DNA from 2 places in the Ferdinandcohnia jepli genome. Region 1 is predicted to be linked to the other one. Evidence: riboswitches for the same ligand, from Rfam matches in the RefSeq annotation. Region 1 holds a riboswitch; the other holds the start of a gene.
The links. A riboswitch is a leader RNA that binds a small molecule or an ion and turns the genes downstream of it on or off. The one in region 1 is predicted to bind glycine.

Region 1 (13,724 bases):
GTATCCGGAAACCGCTAATGAAATGTTCAATGTATTTCCGATTATGCAGCAACTGCACGAAATATTATATTATCTGTTTGAAGCTCTGAGTATAAAAGAGGCTGAGCCTATATACGAGGAATTGCGCATGGCGATTGATAAAACAGAAGAATTAACTATACGAAAGCCAGAAGATATTCTAAGCTTGCATGTGTCTGACCATAGAACTACAATTAATAAGTTACTACTCCAAGTAAGTGAACTCGTACGGTCCCGAGTTAATAGAAAAACGAAGGGCAGAAAAAGAATCGAGTATATTGGAGCTAAGCTTAAGGGAGCAGACCTGAGCGGTACAGATTTTCGTGGAAGCTTGCTAATAGCAGCCGACCTAAGAAACGCAGACTTGCGAAAGTGTGATTTTATTGGTGCTGATATGAGGGATGCTAATTTAAGTGGAGCCAATCTCTCAGGCAGTATATTTTTAACACAAGCACAAGTAAATGCTGCAAATGGTGATAGTAATACAAAATTACCGTCAACTTTAAAAAGGCCACAGCATTGGCTAAGTTAATATTTTTTGAAATGAGGAAATGAAAATGACAAAAGGAACCAAACATAAACACCCCAGTAAAATAAAACTGACTTTGCGAGCAATTGCCATTATTTTAGGAGGATTTATTACTGCGTATGGACTAGAAGCTGTGTTAATTCCTAACAATGTATCGGACGGTGGAGTGACCGGGCTAAGTATTGCAGGCTCTCAATTAGTTGGATTACCACTTGGGTTATTAATTGCTATCTTGAATATCCCGTTTGTCTATTTAGGTTACAAACAAATTGGTAAAAGTTTTGCAATTTTTTCTATTATCGGGATCGTCTCACTTGCGATTGGCACAATCGTTATGCACCATGTTCCAACCATTATTGAAGGTGATACCTTATTAATTACGGTTGTCGGTGGTATCATTATTGGATTTGGTATGGGATTAGCATTGCGTAATGGTGGTGCCCTGGATGGTATCGATATGCTGGCGGTTTTAATGTCGCGAAAACTTCCGTTTGGAACGAGTGATCTTATTTTATTCTTGAATTTATTTGTGTTCATTATCGTTTCTACAGTATTCGGTCTTCAAGGAGCAATTCTCTCCGGTATTGCTTACTTTATTGCCTCAAAAGTTATACATATTGTTGAAACAGGGTTAAGTGGATTAAAAACCTTCAAAATTATCACAAATGAACCAGAACAGATGGTAGAAGCGATAAGTGACCGCTTAGGAAGAAGTGCAACATATAACATCGTACGAGGCGCTTATTCAAATGAAGAATTTAAAGAAATTACTTGTGTCATAAACAGATTAGAAGAAGCGAAAATGAAAGAAATTATCCAAGAAATTGATGGAGGAGCTTTCGTTATCGTATATGACGTTTCCGAAGTAAAGGGTGGAAACTTTAAAAAGAATGATATTCATTAAAAAAGAAAGCGTTGATTCCTAGTTGAAATTAGCGCTTTCTTTATTGATATTGCTTCTCTGTTTCATCTGTATTTTTAACGTTAAGTAATACGACACCAGCAATAATAAAAAGTATTCCAAACAGAATAAAGGAATTAAAAGCTTCATTCCAAATAAGAATGCCAATTATGGCAGTTAGGGCTGTACCAACACCTGACCAAATGGCATACGCCAAACTCAAAGGCACGGTATTAAGACAAAGAGATAAGCAATAGAACGACAGTGTATATCCTAAAATAACTAAAAGAGATGGAAAAAGAATAGTAAAACCTGCTGATAATTTTAACATAGTTTTTGCAAACACTTCAGTTATAATTGAAACGGATAAAAAAATATAGCCTTTCATATATAATCCTCTTTTCCCTCAGGTTAATGAGTTTCTCCGATATTCAGGAGTATCACCCCGATAATAATTAAGACTATTCCAGTTAAAATTTTGCGATCAAAATGTTCTTTATAAAACGTGATACCAACTAAAGCGGTAAGTGCAGTTCCTAAACCTGCCCATATAGCGTAAGCTACTCCGAGTGAAAGTGATTGTAAAGAAATAGATAACGCATAGAATGCTAATCCATATCCAATCACCACTCCTAATGTAGGAAAGAGTTTTTTAAACCCATTTGTGTTCTTTAGCATAGAACTAGCGAATACTTCGCTTATAATAGCTATAAATAATGGTACATAAGCGTTCATCATTGTATCTCCTTTTGATGTAGTCCACCATTGATTTTACAGACATAGATTCTTAAAAACAATTAAAGTTTTATAGTCATTACTATGGTCAAAGTATATGTAATATTTATAACATTTAAATGGTAGATTTAGATTTTATTAGGAATTTTTAGTATAATTATATATTGTAAAAATAATGACAGGGTAGAGGTAAATATAAAATGACAACAGCAATTACAGAAATAGTATTAACAGGAACCTTCAATTTCAGAGATTTAGGTGGTTACATTACCAAAGAAGGTCGTAAAGTTAAAAAAGGAATGTTATTTCGTTCAGGTAATTTAAGTAGGGTAACAGAGAAAGACCTAGAAACTATTAGTCACCTTAACATTCAAAAAATTTGTGATTTACGTGGTGTAGACGAAATTGAAAAGTACCCAGATCCGGTAATTGATGATGCTGTCTGGTATCATACGCCGATATTGTCAGATGACAAAATGATGGGGCAAGTTGGAACACACTCTAGCTTTGCTGACGAACTAAGGAAAACAAAACCAGGTGAACTATTACTTAATTTAAACAAAAATATGATTTCTTTTAAGACTGCTTTTCAGAATGTTTTTAACGTGTTACTAAATGAACCACATACTCCGATGCTATTTCATTGTATGGCAGGAAAGGATCGAACTGGTGCAGTAGCAGCACTTATTCTTAGTGTTTTAGGAGTTACAAGAGAAGATATCCATAACGATTATCTGTATACGAATGAAACACTTGAGCAAATGAATGCAAACTTTGAGGAGATAGGCTACAACGACCTACCAAATATCGATCAAGATGTAATAGACTCTATCATGGAAGCACGGGTCGAATATATCGAAGCATTTCTTAATGAGTTAGAAATACAATATGGAAGTGCAGATACATATTGTAAAGAGGTACTTGGTCTTTCTACAGAGGACATTGATGTATTGAAGACTCATTTATTAGAGTAATGGCATGATAGAAATATAGAACGTTATCCTAAAGGGGTAACGTTCTTTTTGTAGAATATAATACTAAAAATAACAATGGAGGAATGCTCTTGGACAATCTTACAATTAAACTTACAAATCGAACAGAAGGCCCATAACTTGGGCCTTCTTCATGTCTATAAAATAGTAGTTTAATTGCTTTGTAAGTTAGTAACTGAGCGAGTTGGCAAGCTCCAACCAAAACGATGTGACGTAACACGTAACAGAAAGATGATACAAAAAAGTGTATATAACTGATACGGTTCTTGTGCCCATCCCATGCTGATGATAAATCCTGCAATCATGGCCCATACCATATATAATTCTTTGCGAAACACAATCGGCTTTTGCTGAGCTAATACATCGCGGATAATTCCTCCGCCAGCACCAGTAATAGCTGCTGAGAACATAATTGCAAGAATAGGAAGTTCTATCGAATATGCATACATTGCACCCTGTACCGCAAAGGCTGAGAGACCGATTGCATCGAACAGATGCCATTCCCTTACCCGTTCCACTGCACTGTCCGGTAACAAGAATACTATTGTAATAGTTATAATTGCAATTATAAAAAGAGGCGTTTGTTGCCATAATTCATGTATGGGGATACCTATTAAAAGATTTCGAATTGCGCCACCACCAAATGACGTAATTAAACCTAACACATAAACCCCGATAATATCATACTTAGCCTCCATTGCAACGATTGCACCACTAATCGCAAATGCAATTGTTCCAAACACATTTAACACATCCCAAACCACAAAAAAACCCCCTAATCCAAAGTAAAACATCATACAAAAACTGAGAATCCTTTATCTCTGTCCTTGTACCTGAGAGTTTTACCTAATCTAGAAGGTGTTACCCCTTGGGTGGCTTACCAGCGCTCTCCAGAGAAGCGTCTTACTGTGGTCTTTTTACCTGAGAGATTAGCCTTTTGTTAAGATTTGCCCCTTCGGTGACGTTAGATACGTTCTCTCCCACAATAATCGTCCGCGAGTATTCTTAAATTCATAAGAATATTATCCGATAATCGCTTGTACTGTCAATAAAAATAATTCTTTATTAAAAATCTGCATAGATGTTAAAGGAAAATAGGACTCTTTTCCCGTTTTCGACAAGAATTTCCATTTTTCTTACAAATGACGCTCTATTTCTGATAATATAAATTATAGAGAGGGGTGCGATTACATGGGTTTATTTGGTTCTAAAGAATCACAAAAGAAAAAGGTTTCATCTAATGAATTTTCATGGAAGAAAAATAAAATAACACTTACTGATGATGGATATTTAGTTACTGATGGAATTATTAACATTAACAGAATACCAATTCGTCACATTGAAACAGTCACTTATAGTATTAATATAACAAAGGACGTTGCAGCACCTGAAATACAGATTATTGGAAAAGGCGTCGTATTAGGTACACTAAAGGTTGGTAACGAAACAAAAGATGAGATCCAGGATTGGCTGTTGGAGAAACTTGAGTTATAAAAGCAGAATCAACACACCGAACATTATGAACTGCACCAAAAATTGTTGGACAATAATCTAACGATGGAGGTGCAGTTTTTTTATGTAAAAATAACAAACCAATTCCTAAAAGAATAATCCTTCCTAAGATAACAAAGATTACTAGTATAGTTTTTTTCGTAAACAGGTCAGGAGTTGATTTTCCTTTGGCAAAGGTAATAAGTTCGATAGTCATTCTTTCCTTTTTACTCGCCTTTGGATATATGTTCTTAATACATTCACCAAAGAAGATAACAAAGCAGAACCATGTATCTGTGGAATCATCTAGTAAACCAGTTGTCATGGTCATTATTGATTCAATAATGGATGAGCCAATGCAGAGTGCTATTTCGAATGGAAAGGCACCAGCATTAGAATTTCTTATGAAGAATGGCTATTATTACCCTTCAATGATTAGTAGCTATCCAACTATGTCAGTGGCAATCGATAGTACCTTATTAACGGGTACGTATCCTGACCAACATAAGGTTCCAGCCCTTGTCTGGTTTGATGAAAAGGAGCAAAGGTTAGTTAGCTATGGAAGCGCATGGAAGGAAATAGCAAAGCTCGGTGTTAAACAAGTAATGAGAGATAGCATTCTTAACTTAAATCAAAGGCATTTAAGTATGAACGTTAAAACGATTCATGAAGAGCTTGGACTTCAGTCATCTTCCATTAATACTCTTGTTTATCGCGGGAGCCATAGTCGACAACTTAATGTACCAAGGCTCTTTAAATATCTTGGCTATTTGAATGAAAATGAAGAGGTTCCTGCGCCAAATTATTTTTCGTATGGATTATTATCAAAAAATGATCCGGATAATAAGTATACACATTTTTGGCAGGCCTTCGGATTTACAGACCGTTTTGCTACGAAGGAATTAACCTATTTAATACAACAAGATACTCTTCCTTCCTATTCATTGGTTTATCTATCAGACAATGATAAGCAAGTTCATAAGAAGGGTGTATATGTAACAAAAGGAATAGAGGAAGCCGATAAGCATTTACAAGAACTATTAAATTTGTACTCATCATGTGAAGAGGCAATTGAGAAGAATACTTGGGTGGTAATGGGTGATAGTGGCCAGACCTATATAAAAAATAACAAAAAAGAAGCATTAATTGACTTGCGAAAACTACTTGATACTTTTAAGATACATAAAATTGGAGAACCTGTTCAAAACAATGATCAGATTGTATTAGGTCTAAATGAGAGAATGTCGTTTATTTACTTATTGGATAAGGAAATTAGCGCCGAAGATATTTTGAAGTTGTTGAAAGAAGACTCGAGGTTAGATGTAATGGCATGGAAAGAAGGCAAGCAGGTTATTGTAAGCAAAAGTGGTATTAGTGGTACCTTAACCTTTCAACCTGGTGGTGAGTATATTGATCAGTATGGTCAATCCTGGTCGATAGATGGAAATGAAAAAATTATGGACTTAGTGCTGCAAGAAAATGAAATTTTGTATGGAGATTACCCAGATGGATTAGCAAGACTATATAGTTCATTCTTTTCACATTCAGGTACTTTCTTGATTGTTAATGCAAAACCGGGATATGAATTTATAGGAGAAGGTTCACCAAGACATGTTGGAGGAGCAAGTCATGGCTCTCTTCATAAGGATGACTCACATTTTCCAATGATTGTTGCGGGTACAAACATAGAACCTAAACATCAAAGAATGGTGGATCTGAAGGAATGGGTTTTGAGATTAGTGAAGGATAAGGAAGCCCTAAAATGAGAGAACCTTTGGATACGATAAAAGTCATGACATTCAATATTCATCATGGAAAAGGTACGGATAAGAAGCTTGAGTTAAATAGGATTAAAGATGTCATTTATAGTAGTGGTGCAGATATTATTGGTCTTAATGAAGTTGACAAAAATTTCTCAAAGCGAAGTAACTATGTTGATCAAATTGAATTACTAGCAAATGAATTACACTATTTTTATGCATTTAGTCCGTCGCTAAGTAAAAAGTCAAGAAAGACAGAATATGAATACCATCAATATGGGAATGCCCTTTTGTCGCGATATCCTTTAAAACATAGTCAGAATCATTTACTTAATTATTTGCCACGCGTAATAGAAGGCAGATCAGTTCTGGAAGCGGCCATTGAAGTGAATGAGAAAATACTGAACGTATTTGTAACGCACTTAAGCTTGAATCCAATCACCCATTGGTTACAGAGTTCGTTTATTTTGAATAAACTGGAGGCGCCTGCCATTATCCTTGGAGATTGGAACATGAAACCATATTCACGAAATTGGAAAAGGGTGACTAAGAATTTCGAAGATGTGTGGGAAGAGAAAGGGAGTGGATTGGGTAATACATATCCATCTACAAAGCCGAGAATGAGATTGGACTATATCTTCATTAGTCACGACTTGAAGACTGTAGATGTAAAGGTCATTGATCAAATACCTTTCGCTTCGGATCATTTACCACTGGTAGCAACATTATCAATATAAAACTTCATGTATAGGAGACTGCTTATGAGGAAAGGTATTATTTTTGTGTTGATCTATGGAGTGATGGTAAGTGTTGCATTTGTATACAGGGAATTAGTAATGGAATGGTTAAACCATAGCGATCTATCTCAACTTCCCTTTATGTTTGCACTAGCTGTTATATTTGGAGTGATTCCTGTAGTTCCCTTTTCAGTTTTCGCTGGATTAATGGGCGTGAAATATGGTGTCATTCTAGGTACAGCTATTAATTGGACTGGTTCAGTCGGTGCTGCCGCTATCATTTTCCTGCTGGCTCGGTATTTTTTTGTTGAAACCTTTCAACATTTCATAGCCAAAAATAATAAAATCAAAAAATTTGATGATATTATACATCGCAACGCATTCGTCGCAGTCTTCTTTGTTCGATTAATACCAATTGTTCCTCCACCAGTAGTTAACATCTATTCAGGGCTGAGTCCTATGCTGTTTGGCACATATTTTTTGGCGACAGCAATTGGAAAAATACCAGGAACCCTTATGTATGCATATTTGGGTAACCAGTTATTTACCTCCATTCCCTTATTCATTATGGGGATTGTTATCTATATAGCCTTTATCTTAGTTGTGGTAGTGTTTTATAGAAAATGGAATAAGGCGAGAGCCAAAGCAATTTAAAAATCCACGACGCCCCAAATAGAACCTCAACCCTTTACTAGTAATCTATTTTAAAAAATGAGTTTTGTATTATAATGTAGTTTAGTTGTTTTTTTTGACATCGTTAGAGTAGAAAGTAGTGTGATTGTATGAATAAACAGTTTTCAGTAACCTTTTTTTCTTCCATTCAATGGTTGTTCTTTATTTTTGCTAACACTGTTGTTGTCCCTATTTCAATAGGTACTGCATTCGAGCTATCATCTGAAACGACGGAAATGATGATGAGAAGCTCCTTGGTTTTTACAGGATTAGCGTGTGTGTTTCAGGGGTGGCTTGGACATCGCTTTCCGATTATGGAGGGCCATGCAGGTTTGCTATGGGGTGTTATGTTAAATTTAGGGCTAAGTGCTTCAGCGATGGGAATGAGTTTGCCTCAAATTGGCGGTGGAATCGCCTCTGGTATACTAATTGCCTGTCTATTGACCATTATTTTAGTTATTTTTAACGGAGTTTCTCTTTTACAGAAGATTTTCAGTCCAATGGTAATGTCAGTCTATCTCTTTTTATTAACCTTTCAGCTAATTTTTATCTTTTTTGAAGGGATGTTTCCAAAAACAGAGCAAGGAACAATTGACATATCTGGCAGTATATTTTCAGTCTGTGTCGTTGTTTTTGTAGCTCTTTTAAAGCTTAAAGGAAATAAAATCATTAGTAATTTTTCGATTTTAATTGGGTTGGTAGTTGGTTGGATTATTTATGATGTACTCTTTTTTGAGACTACAACAAAGGCAGTGACTTCATCTGGTGGGGGTTTTACTTTATTTCCATTAGGAATACCAAACTTAGAATATGGAATTATAGCAGTAACTTGTTTTACGGTACTCATGAATCTTAGCAACACGATTGCTTCTATTGAAGCAGGTGCAAATCTATTACATAAGCAAACGTCTAAAAAACAAATTAAAAACTCAATTTTAATTACAACCATCTTCACAATATTTGGAACAGGGTTCGGACTTGTACCTTATACACCATATACTTCTTCGATTGGATTTTTACAAAGTACAAGAATTTTTCAACTCAAACCATTTTTTATTGGAGGGGGCTTGCTTACTTTAATGGGTCTTATCCCAATCTTTGGTTCGTTCCTAACTACGATGCCATTTTCAGTAGGAAATGCAGTTTTATTTGTTGCATATTTACAGTTATTTGGTACAGCTTTTAGCAGTTTGAATGGAAAAACTTTTAATTCTAATACTATTTTACGATTAGCCGCACCCGTATTAATAGGGGTATGTCTAATGAAGATATCGCCTTCAGTTTTTTCAAGCTTACCAATACTCATTCAACCGTTTATTACAAATGGGTTAACAATGGGAGTCCTGATATCAATCATTTTAGAGAGAGTTGTGAAGTGGGAGGAATTTGAAAAAACAGCTGGAAGTTAGCTTTATTTTGATTAGACCCTATAGAAAAGCAGTGGCAGAGAAATAGCTTTTATAAAAAAATGCTCTAGATTTATGATAGTACTGTAATTCTGCATAACGATAATACAGTTCGTGATTATTTGCGAATGCCAGCTTCTGTCGTTCGTAATGTAACTCTAATGCAGCATGCTTTAAAAAGTTTTGCTGAGCTAGTATTTGAGCTTGGTTTTGTTGGTTAAGTGGCATTTGGCGCCATTTATTCATTTTAATTACCTCCTTTCAATTATAATATGAGTAGGCCTTATTTTTGGGGATACTTTTTTTCGGCTGAAATAGCTGGAATTCATTTAGTAGAGTATTAGATAAAAACGAACTGTCATGAAAAAAGACTACCAAGTAGGGTACTGCACCCCAGAAGTTAGATTTTTAACTCTAACTTCTGGGGTGCAGTACATAGGTAGTCTTTTTTGGTTTATAGTAATGATAGCAATGCTCCACCGACAGCTCCTGTTACAACAATAATCCAAGGTGGCAGTTTCCAATATACAAGCATACTAAAGAGGATAGCAGCAAAAGCAAAGTCAATAGGTCCAAGAATTGAACTGGTCCAAATTGGGTGGTAGAGTGCGGAAATTAGAATTCCGACAACTGCTGCATTAACACCCATTAAAGCTCCTTTCACTTTAGGGCTTCGACGTAAAGAATCCCAAAAAGGAAGGGTACCTAGTATAAGGAGGAAGGCAGGTAAGAAGATGGCGACAGTTGCAAGTAAACCGCCTTGCCATCCGTTCATAACTGCACCAAGGTAGGCTGCAAATGTAAACAAAGGTCCTGGAACCGCTTGTGCAGCACCATATCCGGCTAAAAATGCTTCTTCACTTAACCATCCTGTTGGTACAAATTCTCGTTCTAACAATGGTAAAACAACATGTCCTCCTCCGAACACGAGCGATCCAGATCTGTAAAAGCTGTCAAACATGGCAATCCAGTGAAGAGAGGTAATTTCTCGTAATATTGGTAATAAGATTAGTAACCCGAAAAATAAGGCTAAACATACCAAAGCAAATGTACGTGAGATAGGAAAGTTTATGCTAGACTCATCAGAATCCTTTTGGTCTTTGTAAATTAAATAACCTAGAATTGCTGAGATGAGAATGACCCCAACTTGTGTAAATGCAGTTTGCCACAACAAAGTGCCAACTAGCGCCAACAATGCAATAGCTTTCCTTGTTTTATCAGGAGTAAGCTTTTGAGCCATTCCAAGAACAGCATGTGCAACAACTGCTACAGCGACTAATTTTAAGCCGTGTATCCATCCGGCATCACCAATGTCTAGCCCCTGTAGAATCAATGCAAATAGTATAAGTGCAATAACAGAAGGGAGTGTAAATCCAATAAAAGAGACAAGTCCGCCAAGGATACCAGCACGCATAACACCGATACCTATCCCGACTTGTGAACTGGCGGGACCAGGTAAGAACTGACAAAGCGCCACTAAGTCTGCATAGCTTTTTTCGTCCATCCATTTTCTTCTGCGGATATATTCTTCATGAAAATACCCAAGATGTGCAACAGGGCCACCAAAGGATGTCAAACCAAGTCTACTAGAAACAAGTAATATTTCCAGAAGAGATCCGTAACTTTTATTATTCTTCAATCTGTTCACCTCTCGTTATTCTTTGATTTCCTTAAAGAGCTCATAGGCTTTATTTCTTGCCTCTACGAGTACCGAATTTCCTTTTTCAGTTGTTGTATAGTATTTTCTAATTTTTCCTTCCACATTTTTCTCTTCTTTTTTCAGCAATCCATCAGACTCCATGCTGTGAAGAATCGGATACAAGGTTCCGGAGCTGATGCTATAACCGTGTTCTCTTAATTCTTCAAGCATCCAAGAGCCAAAAATAGGGTGCTCTTTAGCATGGTGTAAAATATGAATTTGAATAAACCCAAGAAAAAGCTTACGAAGTATTTTGTCTTCCATGTTTTATACCTTCTTTTATAATGATATAGGAAATCAATATCGGAACTCGATATCGGTATTATAGCATGAGAATAAACATTTCTAAACACTATAATAAAAAATTTACATACTCTTTACAAACTTGGCCATTTTTGATGAGTATTTGTGAGTTAGGGGGTTGTTTCATTGGCTTATGTGGTGGGATTTAAATGAAAGATGACGGTACCAATTACTGCCTCTCAACCACTAAGTTATTTGAACGCTCAAATGAACGGTTTTTTTTTACAATTTTGGATACGATAATATAGAAATTGTAGGGTGAGGTGATTTTCATGAAGGTATCAAAGAGACATTTCTTGTTTAATCTTGGTATTGTAATTGTTCCCTGGCTAACGTTACTATTTATCGGAAAACGTGATTTTAAAAGGTATTCGTTGTCGGGTATTGTAATCGTGGTTTTTGAAATCATTAATCATCTTATCGGTCATAGACGCAGCTGGTGGAAGTTTTTTGATAAACCGAAAAATTTCTTGAAAGATGAACTACCTTTTAGCGTTGGTCCGTATATGCCTCTCTCTATGTGGTTACTTAAGTTTTCTTTCGGTAACTTTAAAAAGTTTATATTCCTCAATGTGGTTGCCGATGGAATATTTGCTTTTCTAATAATGGATGTCTTCAAGAAAATGAAAATAATTCGCTTAAACCGACTTAGCCGATTTCAATTTTTTCTTTACATCCATTACAAAGCATACATCCTATATGCTATCCAATACCTCTACGAAAAAGCAAGAGGATATATTTAAGTGGGACATGGGGACAGGTCCCTTGTCCCACAATATTTTTACAATTATTACGGTAAGATACCGAAAAAGGTAATGTTTTCCTGTTCCGTTGGTATAATTTTGGTAAGTATGGTATGTTTTAGTAGAGTCGTTAACCGCATATAAGTTGTCCGTACCTACTAGCCAATGGAATAAAGCATAAGGGAGTATTGACATGTCGAGTGTAAAAATAGAGAGTAAAGCTGTAGAGAATGTTTGTGAAAGACTTACGTTCTCTGGCGTGATTTTAGCGAAACAAGAGAATGATATTTTGATAGAGTCAGCGAATGGTTTAGCAAATCGCGCTGATGAGTTACCTAATACTGTTACAACTAAATTCGGAATTGCATCTGGTTGTAAGTTATTTACAGCAATTGCTATAAGTCAATTGTTTGAAAAAGGGTTACTCTCACCTGAAACAAGGTTATTAGATTGTTTAGATTTTGAATTTCCAAACTTTGATCAGGATATTACAGTTCACCATTTATTAACACATAGTTCGGGTGTTCCTGATTATTTTGATGAAGACGTTATGGATGATTTTGAGGAGCTTTGGAAAGGTAAACCAATGTATTTGATGAATCACTTACAGGAATTTTTACCTTTGTTCCAACATAATAAAATGATGTTTTCACCAGGAGAGAGGTTTCACTACAACAATGCAGGATATATACTGTTAGGGTTAATTGTTGAGAAAGTAACAGGGCAATTGTTTACAGAGTATGTAGAAGAGCATATATTCAAGCCTTGTGAGATGGAGGGTTCAGGTTATTTTTCACTCAATCATCTTCCGAAAAATACTGCGATTGGATATATAGATGAAGAAGATGGAACTTGGCGAACGAATATGTATTCAATCCCTATAATGGGTGGATCCGATGGTGGAGCTTTTATCACGGCACCAGATATGATGAAACTATGGGAAGCCTTGTTAAGTAATCGATTATTATCTTCTGAAAATACCGAGAAACTTCTAACACCTCATATCCAAGCAGAAGATGATGAATATTATGGCTATGGCATTTGGATTTCTAAGAGAGGTTCAGAAATTTTTAAATATCATGTGATGGGGTATGACCCGGGTGTTAGCTTTGCATCTTCATTTTACCCGTCTTCTGGTTTGAAGGTGGTAATACCATCAAATCAATCATTTGGACCACATACTATCACTGAGGTTATTGAAGAAAACTTATAGAATGCATTGAGACAAAGGACGCTGTAGTTATTAGACAGCGTCTTTATTTACGATAGGAGGTTTGATCTATGAATAAAGTTTTTGTGTATGGCACGCTGCGTAAAGGAGAAAAAAACCATTATCTTTTAAAGGAGTCCGTTTGTCTTTCAGATAATTGCTGGGTATTTGGAGAACTTCATGATACGGGTTATGGTTATCCAGTTCTAAAACCGAGTACAATTTCTAAGGTTATTGGTGAGGTGTATGAAGTGAATGATGAGATTCTACAAAGATTGGATGTGCTTGAAGGCTATACGGAAGGTAGCCAATCTAATTTATATGAAAGAATCTGTCAGGTAGTATACCAAGATGGTCCTTTTACCGAAGCTTTTGTTTATGTGACGGGCTCTCATTTGCAAGAACGAAATCATAAAATTGAGTCGGGTGATTGGAAGACTTATCGGAAATAAAAAATAAGTAGTACCTCTTCGATTCTATGTGTAAAGGAAGTGATTTTGAAAAGATAGTAACAGTCTCCGTACATCT
Region 2 (7,361 bases), on a different contig from region 1:
TTGACATAAATAGAACAATCCACCATTGATGATTTCGACAATAACTTTTGGTTCATACTGCTCACGTAATGCTTCTTTTTCAATTTTGTAGCTTTCGGGCTTTTCTTCGACATCTTCATAAAATGAATTTAATAGGGCCAAGTCCTCATCCCAACGCTTGCGAGCATCATCTGCCCATGTATGTTCTTGGCTCTCAACAAAACCACGGATATATTGTTGCAGACGATTCAGGCCACTCTGTGGTTTTATGAGCGGTGACATTGTATATGTTAAATCTGGAATCTTTGGTTTTAAATCAAGCTTATCAAGCTTTTCTTGGAATTCTTCAACAATACTGCCGTTAATAAGCTGAATCCCAAGTGACAGTAATATATCGCGTTTACGGTCACATTTATAGGAAACTTTCACGTTTAAGCCTAGCCATGGATAAAGCGGGGTATTTCCCTGCATCATTGGGGTTGTCTGTTGATACAACCTGATATAGCTTGCAAGTTGTTTTGTTGATTCGAAAATTTGGTGCAAGCGTGGTGCCCCGAAATGAATGAAGTCACCTTTCACATCATCTGCTGTTTTGTCTCGGTCGGTGATTAAAGTGAGTTTCATTGGATTTGGTGTTCCACCTGTTTTTTCTACATACGTCCAATAAAAAGGTCGATTCATCAATTGTTTATCCAAATCAATTGTTAACTGTACTGTCATATAACCTTGTTGTCTCTCGAGAATTTCACAATGGTTGGATACAAAGTATTTTTCGAGAAAGTTAACGATTTCCTGTTGCTGCATGCTGTTCACCACCATCTTCTTCAGCGTAACTAATAATTGAAGTTAAGTTTTCCATCTTAATTTTCATTTCTCCTTCACTACGAGACCGTAGAAGGATATCTTGGATATGGTCTTCAATGTTTCCAATATCTAATCTCGTTAAAATTTCGTCTAGCTGACCAATAACTCGTTCAAATAAATTAATTTTTTCATATAAAAGCTTCAGAATATGTTCTTCAACTGTATTTTTTGTGGCGAAGTTATAAATATGAACATCCTTTTCCTGTCCAAGACGGTGAATACGACCAATCCGTTGCTCAAGTCTCATCGGATTCCAAGGTAAATCATAATTAATAATATGATTACAGAATTGCAGGTTAATACCTTCACCGCCTGCTTCAGTTGCAATTAACACTTGAAATTTCCCTTTAAATAATTCTCTCATCCAGTCTTTCTTTCCACGCTTAAAGCCACCACGGAAAGGGACCGATGATATTCCGTTCTGTTGAAGGAACCATTGTAAATACATCTGTGTAGCCCGATATTCTGTAAAAATAATAACCTTATCATTAATTTGTTTAATTAATTCAACTGCTTTTTCTGCCTTAGAATTTTGAGACACCTGTTCTACTTTTTTCATAAGTCCCATAACCAAATCCTGAGGGACCTGAACACCGTCTTCATTCTTTTTTTCTAGCATCTTTTTCAGTGTGAAATAAACGGCTTCACGACTACTACACGCTTCTCTTTGTAGAGTTAAAATAGAGAACATGCTTGAAGCAAATGGTGAAAAGCTTGAACGATAGGCTGTAATTGCGTCATATAATTCCTGTTCAGTTTCAGAGAATTCAATCGGTACAGTTTCAACCCTACGTTTCGTCCACTCAATCCCTGTATCATCACGGCGATTTCGAATCATCACCTTATTCACTAATTCCTTTAAATGCTCATGGTCTTCAATGGATTTCTTTTTCTTTCCATATAGTTCATCAAAATAAGACTGATTCCCTAAGTGACCTGGCTTAAGTAAGGATACAAGATTAAAAATCTCTTCAATTTTGTTTTGAATAGGAGTTGCTGTTAACAATAAGCAAAACTTCTTTTTTAGATTTTGAACAAATTCATAGTTTTTGGTTTTGTTATTTTTTAACTTATGAGCTTCATCGATAATAATGAGGTCATAATCCTGTTCATATACGATTTCTCGGTGTGGGCTGCGTTTTGCAGTATCAATAGAAGAAACAACTACATCATACTGCTCCCACATATAACTTTTCTTTTGTTGGACAGCAGGTATATAGAACTTTTGATTTAATTCCATTGCCCATTGTGAAACAAGGGATGCTGGTACAAGGATTAAAACCTTTTTTACCAATCCCCTAATCATGTATTCTTTTAAAATGAGGCCAGCTTCTATTGTTTTTCCAAGCCCAACTTCATCAGCCAGAATAGCTTTTCCATTCATTTTTTCAACGACTTGCTTTGCAACTTCAAGTTGATGTGGAAGTGGTGTAAGTTGTGGTAAATGCTTAGGCGCTTGTAACCCTTCAAATTCAGGTATGGTCTGATGCTTTTCCACTTCATAAGCAAGCTTAAAAAGCTCCCAGTTTGCCCAAGGACCGTCTTCGTCAATTCTCTGTAAAAAGTCACCTTTCCACGAGTGATCAAATTCAAAATCGACATTCATACTTTCACAGTCCTTTCCTCGTTGAGTGTAGTAAAAAATATAAGTGATTCCAAAATACGAACGTTTGACTATAAAAATACAGTAATGTTAGCTAAATAATTTATTGCCGAAACCGCTCGTAAATGGTAGGATGATAGTAGTTTCGAAACCGCTTTAATTTGTTAAATACCGAGCGAATAAGCTTAGTATGGGTCATTTTCAATAGCTGTTTCGTTAGTATTACCAAAAAAATGAAATATATGAATATCGCGAATGACAACAAGGGGAGAGACTACAATTTGTAGCGCCGAAGGAGCAAGCAGTAACTGTGAATCTCTCAGGCAAAAAGACTCTTGTTCGACGCAACTCTGGAGAGAGCCACTCATTTAAAGTGTTGGCCACCAAAGGGGAAAGCCTCATCATACATAACACGAGGTAAACTTTCAGGTGCAAGGACAGAGACTTCACATATGTGGAGTCTATCTGTCCTTTTTTGTGTAGTCTGAATTTTTTAACAATCATGTAAGGGGGAATCAGATTGTCTGAATTAAAACGAACACCTTTATTTAATGAGTATCAAAAGCTTGGTGCAAAAACGATTGATTTTGGTGGATGGGATCTTCCTGTTCAGTTTTCTAGTATTAAAGAAGAGCATGAAGCAGTTCGTACCAAAGCAGGTCTTTTTGATGTTTCTCATATGGGAGAAATCACAGTAAAGGGAACTGGTAGCTTAGCATATTTACAAAAAATGATGACAAATGATGTTTCGCTTTTAAAAGACGGCGGAGCTCAATACACCGCAATGTGTTATGAAAATGGTGGAACTGTTGATGACTTATTAATCTATAAAAAAGCAGACAACGACTACCTATTAGTTGTAAATGCTTCAAATATTGAGAAAGACTTTGAGTGGATGACGCAGCATGTGTTTGGAGATGTAGAAGTTGTTAATATCTCCAATGAAATTGCCCAAGTTGCTATCCAAGGTCCTTTAGCCCAAACCGTTTTACAAAAGCTTACAACAACAGACCTTAGTGAAATCAAGTTCTTTAAATTTAATGATGAAGTAGAAGTTGCCGGAAAAAGTTCACTGGTGTCTAGAACAGGGTATACAGGTGAAGATGGTTTTGAAATATATTGCGCAGCAGAAGATGTTGTGACAATTTGGAATGCGATTTTAGAAGCTGGGAAGCAAGAAGGAATTTTACCATGTGGTTTAGGTGCACGTGACACACTTCGTTTTGAAGCAAATCTTGCACTTTATGGCCAAGAATTATCAAAGGATATCACTCCGATCGAAGCTGGTATTGGATTTGCTGTAAAACCTAACAAAGAGGATGACTTTTTCGGTAAGGCTGTTCTTAAGCAACAAAAAGAAGAAGGTGCTCCTAGGAAGCTTGTCGGTATTGAAATGATCGACAAAGGGATTCCTCGTCACGGCTATGAAGTGTTTGTAGGCGAAGAACAAGTGGGAGAAGTAACAACTGGTACTCAATCTCCAACGCTACAAAAGAATATTGGTTTAGTCTTACTAAAAGCAGAGCATGCAGAGCTTGGTACTGAAGTTGAAGTACAGGTTCGTAAAAAGCGTCTTAAAGCTGTAGTAGTGGCAACGCCATTTTACAAACGTCCAAAAAAATAATGGTTTACTAATATCCTATTTAGGGAAGGGGTACATTCATGAAACATCGTTATTTACCAATGACGGAACAAGACAAAAATGAAATGCTTCAAGCAATCGGAGTATCCACTGTTGATGAACTTTTTAATGATATTCCTGAAAGTGTTCGATTCAAAGGAGAATACAACATTAAGAAAGCTAAGTCAGAGCCTGAATTAATGAAAGAACTATCAGTACTTGCTTCTAAAAATGCTGATCTTCGTTCACATGCATCATTTCTAGGTGCTGGTGTATATGACCATTACATGCCGGTTATCGTCGACCATGTTCTATCTCGTTCTGAATTCTATACAGCTTATACACCTTATCAGCCGGAAATTTCTCAAGGAGAGCTTCAAGCGATCTTTGAATTCCAAACGATGATTTGTGAACTAACAGGTATGGATGTTGCAAACTCTTCCATGTATGACGGTGGTACTGCACTTGCAGAAGCAGCGATGCTATCAACAGGACATACAAAAAATAAAAAAGTTCTTGTTTCAAAGGCGGTTCATCCTGAATCCCGTTTAGTATTAGAAACATATGCAAAAGGACAATATATCGAAGTTGTTGAAATCCCAACTAAAAATGGGGTAACAGATATCGAAGCTTTAAAAGATTTAATGGATGAAAATGTAGCATCTATTATTGTTCAATATCCAAACTTCCTTGGCCAGATTGAACCACTAAAAGAAATTGAAGCAGTTGCTCATACTGGTAAGAGCATGTTTATTGTATCAAGCAATCCGCTAGCATTAGGGGCGTTAACACCTCCTGGGAAATTTGGTGCTGACATCGTAGTAGGGGATGCGCAACCATTTGGTATTCCAGCTGCATTTGGTGGACCTCACTGTGGATATTTTGCTGTAACAACTAAATTAATGCGGAAAGTTCCTGGTCGTTTAGTAGGTCAAACAGTTGATGAAGATGGAAAGCGCGGATTTGTATTAACACTACAAGCACGTGAACAACATATTCGTCGAGACAAAGCGACATCAAATATCTGTTCAAACCAAGCCTTAAATGCACTTGCTGCATCAGTAGCAATGACTGCTCTAGGTAAAAAAGGTATAAAAGAAATATCTACAAACAATATTCAAAAAGCTCATTACGCAAAAACTCAATTTGTTAACAATGGCATTAACGTTGCTTTTGATGGACCGTTCTTTAATGAATTTGTGGTTAACTTAGGTAAGTCTGTAAAAGAAGCAAATGCTCATCTTATTCAAAAAGGAATTATTGGCGGATACGATTTAGGCCGTGATTATCCAGAATTAGAAGGTCATATGTTAGTGGCTGTAACTGAACTTCGCACAAAAGAAGAAATTGACACACTTGTAAAAGAATTGGGGGATGGCAATGAATAAGCAAGATCAACCATTAATTTTTGAACTATCCAAGCCGGGTCGAATTGGTTATAGCTTGCCAGAATTAGACATACCTGAAGTAAATATTAATGAAGTTATCCCTGCAGACTATATACGTGTAGAAGAACCTGAACTACCAGAGGTTTCTGAGTTAGATATTATGCGTCACTATACAGCATTATCAAAGCGTAACCATGGAGTAGACTCTGGATTTTATCCACTTGGTTCATGTACGATGAAATACAATCCGAAAATTAATGAGAATGTAGCTCGTTATAGTGGATTTGCTCATATACATCCATTACAAGAAGAAGAAACAGTACAAGGTGCAATGGAACTTATGTATGACCTGCAAGAGCATCTAAAGGAAATTACTGGTATGGATGAAGTAACTCTTCAACCAGCTGCAGGTGCACATGGTGAATGGACTGGATTAATGATGATTCGTGCTTACCATGAGGCTAATAATGATACTGCACGTACAAAAGTAATTGTTCCAGACTCCGCACATGGAACAAACCCAGCATCAGCAACTGTAGCAGGCTTCGAAACGATCACAGTTCAATCTGATGAAAATGGTCTAGTTGACCTTGAAGATTTACGCCGTGTTGTTGGTCCTGATACAGCTGCTCTCATGCTTACTAATCCAAATACACTTGGATTATTTGAAGAAAACATTCTCGAAATGACAAAGATCATCCATGAAGCTGGCGGTAAGGTTTACTATGATGGTGCGAACCTAAATGCAGTTCTTAGTAAGGCGCGCCCAGGAGATATGGGCTTTGATGTAGTACATCTTAACTTGCATAAAACATTTACTGGTCCACACGGTGGTGGAGGCCCAGGTTCTGGTCCTGTAGGAGTAAAGGCTGACTTAATTCCTTACCTTCCAAAACCAGTTCTTGTAAAAACAGAAGAAGGTTATCACTTCGACTATAATCGTCCACAATCAATTGGACGCGTGAAACCATACTATGGAAACTTTGGTATCAATGTCCGTGCCTACACTTACATTCGTTCAATGGGTCCAGATGGACTTAAGGCTGTTACAGAATATGCTGTGTTAAATGCGAACTACATGATGCGTCGTCTTGCACCACATTTCGACCTTCCGTACGATAAGCATTGTAAACATGAATTCGTACTTTCTGGAAGACGTCAAAAGAAATTAGGTGTTCGTACGTTAGATATAGCGAAACGTTTACTAGACTTTGGCTATCATCCACCAACAATCTACTTCCCACTTAATGTAGAGGAATGTATGATGATCGAGCCAACAGAAACTGAATCTAAAGAAACATTGGATGATTTTATCGATGCAATGATCCAAATTGCAAAAGAAGCAGAAGAAAATCCAGAAATCGTTCAAGAGGCTCCGCATACAACTGTGGTTAAACGACTTGACGAAACGTTGGCTGCAAGAAAGCCAGTATTACGTTATCAAAAGTAAAAACTTATTATTATAGAAGAGATTCATCTTATTTCAGGTGAATCTCTTTTTTTGTTGAATGAAAGATTGAAGATAAGCATTGGAGTTATAGAACTGCTATGGAACTTGTGGTTTGAAAGTGAAGGGTTTATTAATGCTTGGTTAAAAATTATATTAGAAATTTATTATCTACTGTTTTCCAATAATTACCTAGGTATAAAACCTTGAAACTTTTATATGGGACTGGTATTATAGGTTAAGTCATCGCGACAAAGTGATTGACTAAGAAACAATGTTTCATTGAATAACATCTTTTAAAAATAGATGTTGACTTGAGGTATTAGAAAATGTTATATTAATAAAGTCGCTTTTGAGAAGTGACTAAAAAGTTCTTTGAAAACTGAACACAATACAAGCGTCAACGTTTAATTCAAGTAACAAACTATTGAGCAATCAATACTTTCTTCGGAGAGTTTG

Region 2: it holds a riboswitch for glycine, as region 1 does, so the genes downstream of both, gcvT (glycine cleavage system aminomethyltransferase GcvT) here and AB3M96_RS17010 (trimeric intracellular cation channel family protein) in region 1, are expected to answer to the same signal.

What each region holds. Positions count from the first base shown of each region.
Region 1 is NZ_JBFOKR010000015.1:139,895-153,618, reverse strand. It holds gene AB3M96_RS17035 (pentapeptide repeat-containing protein) at 1-550, shown strand, start outside; gene AB3M96_RS17030 (YitT family protein) at 576-1,451, shown strand; gene AB3M96_RS17025 (DMT family transporter) at 1,492-1,836, opposite strand; gene AB3M96_RS17020 (DMT family transporter) at 1,860-2,183, opposite strand; gene AB3M96_RS17015 (tyrosine-protein phosphatase) at 2,384-3,157, shown strand; gene AB3M96_RS17010 (trimeric intracellular cation channel family protein) at 3,328-3,939, opposite strand; glycine riboswitch at 4,075-4,168, opposite strand; gene AB3M96_RS17005 (hypothetical protein) at 4,367-4,669, shown strand; gene AB3M96_RS17000 (alkaline phosphatase family protein) at 4,855-6,432, shown strand; gene AB3M96_RS16995 (endonuclease/exonuclease/phosphatase family protein) at 6,429-7,163, shown strand; gene AB3M96_RS16990 (TVP38/TMEM64 family protein) at 7,188-7,817, shown strand; gene AB3M96_RS16985 (uracil/xanthine transporter) at 7,946-9,244, shown strand; gene AB3M96_RS16980 (protein kinase family protein) at 9,263-9,487, opposite strand; gene AB3M96_RS16975 (chromate transporter) at 9,696-10,880, opposite strand; gene AB3M96_RS16970 (PadR family transcriptional regulator) at 10,896-11,204, opposite strand; gene AB3M96_RS16965 (hypothetical protein) at 11,516-11,986, shown strand; gene AB3M96_RS16960 (serine hydrolase domain-containing protein) at 12,180-13,199, shown strand; gene AB3M96_RS16955 (gamma-glutamylcyclotransferase family protein) at 13,268-13,648, shown strand.
Region 2 is NZ_JBFOKR010000002.1:283-7,643, reverse strand. It holds gene AB3M96_RS02030 (YqhG family protein) at 1-783, opposite strand, end outside; gene AB3M96_RS02025 (DEAD/DEAH box helicase) at 761-2,449, opposite strand; glycine riboswitch at 2,702-2,791, shown strand; gene gcvT (glycine cleavage system aminomethyltransferase GcvT) at 2,967-4,070, shown strand; gene gcvPA (aminomethyl-transferring glycine dehydrogenase subunit GcvPA) at 4,109-5,455, shown strand; gene gcvPB (aminomethyl-transferring glycine dehydrogenase subunit GcvPB) at 5,448-6,905, shown strand; partial or broken rRNA gene AB3M96_RS02005 (16S ribosomal RNA) at 7,347-7,361, shown strand, end outside.